Linked DNA regions of Skermanella rosea. The protein of the gene in region 1 interacts with the protein of each later gene in a pairwise test. Links are inferred from orthologs where the notes say so. Each region holds a gene or a part of one and is shown in the gene's direction. Other genes may lie near its edges.

The links.
Region 2: the proteins of ileS (region 1) and JL101_RS18835 interact in binary tests that used the Escherichia coli proteins (3 or more experiments, as listed by UniProt). The link is inferred for Skermanella rosea from one-to-one orthologs.

What each region holds. Positions count from the first base shown.
Region 1 is NZ_CP086111.1:1,211,339-1,215,069, forward strand. Bases 43-3,460 are described here. They hold ileS (isoleucine--tRNA ligase), read left to right. Parts: upstream 43-413; coding sequence 414-3,260; downstream 3,261-3,460. Other genes in these bases: lspA (signal peptidase II), read left to right, coding at 3,257-3,460. Also shown: more of lspA, read left to right, coding at 3,461-3,731. UniProt on the Escherichia coli protein: Catalyzes the attachment of isoleucine to tRNA(Ile). As IleRS can inadvertently accommodate and process structurally similar amino acids such as valine, to avoid such errors it has two additional distinct tRNA(Ile)-dependent editing activities.
Region 2 is NZ_CP086111.1:4,043,390-4,046,669, forward strand. What follows is about bases 1-2,967. They hold JL101_RS18835 (HyaD/HybD family hydrogenase maturation endopeptidase), read left to right. Parts: upstream 1-1,161; coding sequence 1,162-1,773; downstream 1,774-2,967. Other genes in these bases: JL101_RS18825 (nickel-dependent hydrogenase large subunit), read left to right, coding at 1-390; cybH (Ni/Fe-hydrogenase, b-type cytochrome subunit), read left to right, coding at 407-1,165; JL101_RS18840 (HypC/HybG/HupF family hydrogenase formation chaperone), read left to right, coding at 1,790-2,113; JL101_RS18845 (thioredoxin domain-containing protein), read left to right, coding at 2,113-2,493; JL101_RS18850 (hydrogenase expression/formation protein), read left to right, coding at 2,548-2,967. Outside these bases: more of JL101_RS18850, read left to right, coding at 2,968-3,280.

The sequences.
Region 1 (3,731 bases):
CCGCCGCACCGCGCTCTCCCGAGGCCACCAGCCCGTTTCGCGACGATTACGCGGGAGGGAGCGGTTTAATCCGGGGAGCCGGCATGTCGGCGGTTTTTTCTCTGATCCGCGGCAAAGGCAGCGGCGAAGGCAACGGGAGTCGCGGCGCCGCCTTGACCCCCGGCCGCCGCCTGCCTAAACTCCCGCCATCATGTTGGGCTTGACGCATATGGCCGCCCCGCGGCCCCGGCGAATTAGCAACCCGGTCCTCCGCTGAGGGCCGGGCATTCCGCCTTTTGACGGCGCCATCTAGTCGCTTCCCCGCCGCCACGGCTGGACGCGGGAGCCTCCGCGATGCTATCGCTCTTCCCTGATTTCACCCGACGGCCTGCCGGTGCCCGCACCTGCCTGCCGCCGGCTGCCTGGACCCGATCATGACCCGCGACTATAAATCGACCGTTTTCCTGCCCCGCACCGATTTTCCCATGCGCGCCGGCCTGCCCGCGAAGGAGCCCGAGCTGCTGCGGCGCTGGGCGGAGCAGGGGCTCCATGACCGGCTGCGCGAACAGTCGGCCGGCCGGGAGAAATTCATCCTCCACGACGGCCCGCCCTACGCCAACGGCAACATCCATGTCGGGCACGCGGTCAACAAGATCCTGAAGGACGTGGTCAGCCGGTCGCAGCAGATGCTCGGCAAGGACTCGGTCTATGTGCCGGGCTGGGACTGCCACGGCCTGCCGATCGAGTGGAAGATCGAGGAGAAGTACCGCGCCGCCGGGCAGGACAAGGACCAGGTCCCGATCCTCCAGTTCCGGGCGGAGTGCCGGCAGTTCGCCCAGGAATGGGTCGATATCCAGGCCGAGGAGTTCCAGCGGCTCGGCGTGATGGGCGACTGGTCGCACCCCTACATGACCATGACCTTCCCGGCCGAGGCGACGATCGTCCGGGAGATCCACAAGTTCCTGATGAACGGCGGGCTCTACAAGGGCGCCAAGCCGGTCATGTGGTCGGTGGTCGAGAAGACCGCCCTGGCCGAGGCCGAGGTCGAGTACCACGACCATACCTCTACCACGGTCTGGGTGCGGTTCCCGGTCTCCGCCCCCGCCACGCCGGAGCTGGACGACGCCTCCGTCGTGATCTGGACCACCACGCCCTGGACGCTGCCGGGCAACCGCGCGATCGGCTACGGCCCCGACATGGAATACGGCGTGTTCAAGGTGGCCGCCGTGGCCGAGGGCAGCGGCGCCAGGGTCGGGGAACGGCTGGTGGTCGCCACCGCGCTGGCCGGCGACCTCGCGAAGACGGCCGGCATCACCGAATGGCGCCAGCTCTACACTCTCCCCGGCGCCCGGCTGGCCGACACCCGCTGCGCCCATCCGCTGCACGGCCAGGGCTACGATTTCCCGGTGCCGCTGCTGCCGGGCGACTTCGTCACGGCGGATGCCGGCACCGGCTTCGTCCATATCGCCCCCGGCCACGGCGAGGACGACTTCAACCTGGGCCGCAGGCACGGCATCCAGGTGCCGCAGACGGTGGACGACGACGGCTCCTACTATCCGCACGTGCCGCTGTTCGCCGGCAAGCGGGTCTACACGCCCGCGGGCAAGCCGGGCGACGCCAACGGCGCCGTGATCTCGGCCATCGCCCATGCCGGCGGCCTGCTGGCCAAGGGCAAGCTGGTCCACAGCTATCCCCATTCCTGGCGCTCGAAGGCACCGCTGATCTTCCGCACCACTCCGCAGTGGTTCATCTCCATGGAGACGAACGAGCTGAGGCAGGTGGCGCTGAAGGCGATCGACGACACCCGCTGGGTGCCGCCCCAGGGGCGCAACCGCATCGCGTCGATGATCGAGAACCGGCCGGACTGGTGCATCAGCCGCCAGCGCGCCTGGGGCGTGCCGATCGCGCTGTTCATCGACAAGAAGACCGGCGAGCCGTTGAAGGACCAGGCCGTCCTCGACCGTATCGCCGATACGTTCCAGACGGAGGGCTCGGACGCCTGGTTCGCCCGGGACCCGCAGTTCTTCCTGGGCGATGCCTACGCGGCGGCCGACTACGACCAGGTGTTCGACATCGTGGACGTCTGGTTCGAGTCCGGTTCGACCCACAGCTTCGTGCTGGAAGCACGGCCCGACCTGCAATGGCCGGCCTCGCTCTACCTGGAGGGCTCGGACCAGCACCGCGGCTGGTTCCACTCCTCGCTGCTGGAGAGCTGCGGCACCCGCGGCCGGGCGCCCTACGACGCGGTGCTGACCCACGGCTTCGTGCTCGACGAGCAGGGCCGCAAGATGTCGAAGTCGTTGAAGAACGTCACCGCCCCGCAGGAGGTCGTGGACAAGTACGGCGCCGACATCCTGCGCCTGTGGGTCGTCGGCTCCGACTATTCGGAAGACCTGCGCATCGGGCCGGAGATCCTGAAGTTCCAGGCCGACCTGTACCGGCGCCTGCGCAACACGCTCCGCTACCTGCTGGGGGCGCTCGCCGACTTCTCGGAGGAGGAGCGGATCGACGTGTCCGAGATGCCGGAGCTGGAACGCTGGGTGCTCCACCGACTGACCGAGCTGGACGAGACCGTCCGCCAGGGCATCCACGATTACGACTTCCACAGCCTGTTCACGGCGCTGCATAACTTCTGCGCGGTTGACCTGTCGGCCTTCTACTTCGACGTGCGCAAGGACAGCCTCTACTGCGACCGGCCCGATTCGGTCCGACGGCGGTCGGTGCGGACCGTCCTGGACCAGCTCTTCTCGTGCCTGACCGCGTGGCTCGCCCCGGTGCTGTGCTTCACCACGGAGGAGGCCTGGCTCAGCCGCTACGGCAACGACGGCCCGGTCCCGAGCGTCCATCTGCGTAGGTTCGTCGACATCCCCCCGGAGTGGTCGGCCCCCGATCTGGCGAAGAAGTGGGAAGTGGTCCGCGACGTCCGCCGGGTCGTCACCGGCGCCCTCGAGCTGGAGCGGGCGAACAAGCGCATCGGCTCCTCCCTCCAGTCGGCCCCGGTCGTGACCGTCACGCCGGAACTGCACGCGGCGCTGGAAGGCGTCGACCTGGCGGAGGTCGCGATCACCTCGGCGATCCGCGTGGTCGACGGCCCGGTGCCCGACGGCGCCTTCACGCTGGAGGATGTGCCGGGCGTCGGGGTCGTTCCCGATCTGGCCGACGGCGACAAGTGCGAGCGCTGCTGGAGGGTCCTGCCGGAGGTGGGGACCGACGCCGCCCATCCGACCCTGTGCCACCGCTGCTCCGACGCGGTCGAACACCTGCCCGAGGCCGCGGAATGACCGACCAGACCCGCGGCGAGGCCGGCCGGATGGCGCGTTCCCGATCGATGATCCGTCCCGGCCTTATCATCGCCGTTTTCGTGATGATCCTGGACCAGGCGTCGAAGTGGTGGATGCTCGAGGTCGTGGGAATGGCGCACGATCCCCGCGTGATCGAGGTCACCTCCTACTTCAATCTGGTCATGGCATGGAACAGGGGTGTAAGTTTCAGCCTGTTCTGGCATGAGGCGGAGTTCATGCCCTATGTGCTATCTGCGGTTGCGCTGGGCATCGTGGGCTTCCTCCTCTCATGGCTGCGCCGAGCGGACCGTCCGTTCCTTGCCGTGTGCATCGGCATGGTCATCGGCGGTGCGATCGGCAACGTGATCGACCGGTTGCGGTTCGGCGCGGTGGCGGACTTCCTGGACTTCCATGTCCTGGGATACCACTGGCCGGCATTCAACGTGGCCGACACGGGAATATCGGTCGGCG
Region 2 (3,280 bases), 2.8 Mb from region 1 along the record:
TTCCAGGACAAGCTGGTCCGCACCATCAAGGCCGGCGACGAGACCACGGCCAACACCGCCAAGTGGGACCCGTCGAGCTGGCCCAAGTCGGCCAAGGGCGTCGGCTTCACCGAGGCGCCGCGCGGCGCGCTCGGCCACTGGATCCGGATCGAGAACACCAAGATCGCCAACTACCAGGCGGTCGTCCCGACCACCTGGAACGGCAGCCCGCGCGACACCAAGGGCAATATCGGCGCGTTCGAGGCCTCGCTGCTCGACACCCCCATGGCGGATCCGGAGCAGCCGCTGGAGATCCTGCGCACCCTGCACAGCTTCGACCCCTGCCTCGCCTGCTCGACCCACGTGATCGCGCCGGACGGCAGGGAACTCACCGAAGTCACCGTGCGCTGAGCGGAGGAACGCCCCCATGACCGCGCATGTCGACAAGCCCCCGGCACCATCCTCCGCCGACGACGAGATCGCCGATCTCGCGACCGCGCGGAACCGCCTGCAGGTCCGCCAGACCGCCATCTACGTCTATGAATGGCCGGTCCGCCTGTGGCACTGGGTGAACGCCGCCGCGATCCTGGTGCTCGCCGTCACCGGCTACCTGATCGGCTCGCCGCCGGGCTCCCAGCCGGGCGAGGCGAGCGACGCCTACCTGATGGGCTATATCCGCTTCGCCCACTTCGCCGCCGGCTACGTGATGGCGATCGGCATGGCCGGGCGGATCTACTGGGCGTTCGTCGGCAACGTCCATGCCCGCCAGATGTTCGTCCTGCCGTTCTGGTCGGGCAAGTTCTGGCGGGAAGTGCTGGTCGAGGCGCAGTGGTACGCCTTCATGCGCGATTATCCGAAGAAGTATATCGGCCACAACCCGCTGGCCCAGCTCGCCATGGTAACGATCTACAGCGTCGGCAGCATCTTCATGATCGTCACCGGCTTCGCGCTCTACTCCGAGGGAGCGGGCCAGGGGAGCTGGCTCGACACGCTGTTCGGCTGGGTGATCCCGCTGGCCGGCAACTCGCAGAACCTGCACACGATCCATCATCTCGGCATGTGGGTGATCGTCACCTTCGTGATCATCCACGTCTATGCCGCGGTCCGCGAGGACATCATGAGTCGGCAGAGCATGATCAGCACCATGATCAGCGGCTGGCGGATGTTCAAGGACGACGGCAAGTGAGCATCGAAACCGGTCGTCCCGTCCTCGTCCTGGGCATCGGCAACATCCTCTGGGCCGACGAGGGCTTCGGCGTGCGGTGCGTGGAAGAGCTGCACCGCCGCTGGAGCTTTCCCGACGACGTCCTGGTGATGGACGGCGGCACCCAGGGCCTCTACCTCGTCCATTACGTCAAGGCCGCCCGCCGGGTCATCGTGTTCGACGCGATCGACTATGGCGAGGAGCCGGGGACCTTGAAGCTGGTGCGCGGCGAGGAGGTGCCCAAGTTCACGGGCGCCAAGAAGATGAGCCTGCACCAGACCGGCTTCCAGGACGTGCTGAGCGCCGCCGAACTGCTGGGCGGCACCCTCGACGACATCCTGCTGATCGGCGTCCAGGCCGTCGAGTTGGAAGACTACGGCGGGAGCCTGACCCCGCCGGTCCGGGCCCGGATCGAGCTGGCCCTGGCCATCGCGGTCGAGCAGCTGGCGCGCTGGGGCTGTCACGCGACGCCGCGGACCGCCGCTCCCGACCATCTGCTGCACGGCGGTATCGGCCTCACCGATTACGAAGCCGGCCGCCCCTCCGCCGAAGACGCCTGCCGCGTCGGCGACTCCCGATTCTTCGCCTGACCGGAGCCGAACGGCCATGTGCATCGGCATCCCCATGCAAGTCCGCTCCGAAAATGGACTGACCGCTCTGTGTGCCGGCCGGGGCGAGGAGCGCCGGGTCAGCCTGCTGCTGACCGGCGAACTGCCGGTCGGCACCTGGGTCATGGTCCATGTGGACACCGCGATCCGGACCCTGGATGAGGCCGAGGTCCCGCTGATCAACGACGCGCTCGACGCGCTGGAGGCGGCTGGCCGGGGCGATCCCTTCGAGCATCTGTTCGCCGACCTGATCGGCCGCGAACCCCAGCTCCCCGACCATCTGCGCGAGACGCAACCCGTCCCTTCACGAGGAAATGCCTGATGCCCGCAACGGTCATCGAACGCCTGATCTCGATCGAGAACTGCCCGGTGATCACCGAAGGCACGGTCGACCGTTTCCTGGACGGCAGCGGAATGGCGGTCCTCTTCTTCACCGGCGATCCGCGCCAGCGGCCCGAAAGCAACGACGTCGCCGTCGTCCTGCGCGAGCTCAATACGGTGTTCCCGGGCCGGCTGCGCGTCGGCATCGTCGACCAGGCGGCCGAGGCCGCGCTCAAGCCCCGCTTCGGCGTGCTGGTCGTGCCCACCCTCGTCTATATGCGCCGGGGCGAGTTCGTCGGCCTGATCCCCCGGATCCAGGACTGGCAGAGCTACGTCGAGAAGACGCGCGCCTTCCTCGAAGCCGCGCCGCCGAGCCCCTGACCGAACCCCGCAGCCCCTGCCGCCAGAAAGGGAACGACCACGATGCGCCACCCGATGAAATGGGAAAACGAAGAGCAGCCGACCGGCGTGTTCCTGGGCGGCACGGAAGCCGAGGCCCTGGACCTGATGCGGATGCCGGCCGCCGTCCGGCGTCTCGACCGGCTGTCGCTGCCCGGCACGGCGCCGGGGCTGGCGGATGCCGCCCATATCCTGGCGGCGGTCCGCGCCGCCCTCGACGGCTTCACGGTCGACTCCCCGCCGGCACTGTTCCCGCTCACCGGACTGGACGAGCCGGCGATCACGCTGCTGGACGACGCCCTGGGCGAGGGCGAGGTCGGCATCGTCGTGGCGGGCACCAGCGAGTACCAGATCCAGGAGTCGGTCCTGCCCGGGGTCTGGCGGGTGAAGACTTTCGCCCTGGCGGACGGTCCCGCGGGCGCCCTGGCCGGCGACCATATCGAGGTGGCGGACGTCCCCGGGGTCGTGCGCGCCGCCGCCCTGGGCGGCACCCGTGCGCAGCTGGAGATCGGCGAGCCGCCCGATGGCTGCATGAACGTCATGCCGGTCCTGGCCGAGCTTCGGGCGCGTACGGCGGCCTATGCCCAGGGCGACCGCAACCATGTCATCAGCTTCACCCTGTTCCCCATGAACGAGACGGACATGGCGTTCCTCAAACGGACGCTGGGCATGGGACCGGTCCAGGCGGTCTCCCGGGGCTACGGCACCTGCCGCGTCACCCTGACCGGCCAGCGCCACGTCTGGAGCGTCCAGTACCTCAACGCCATGG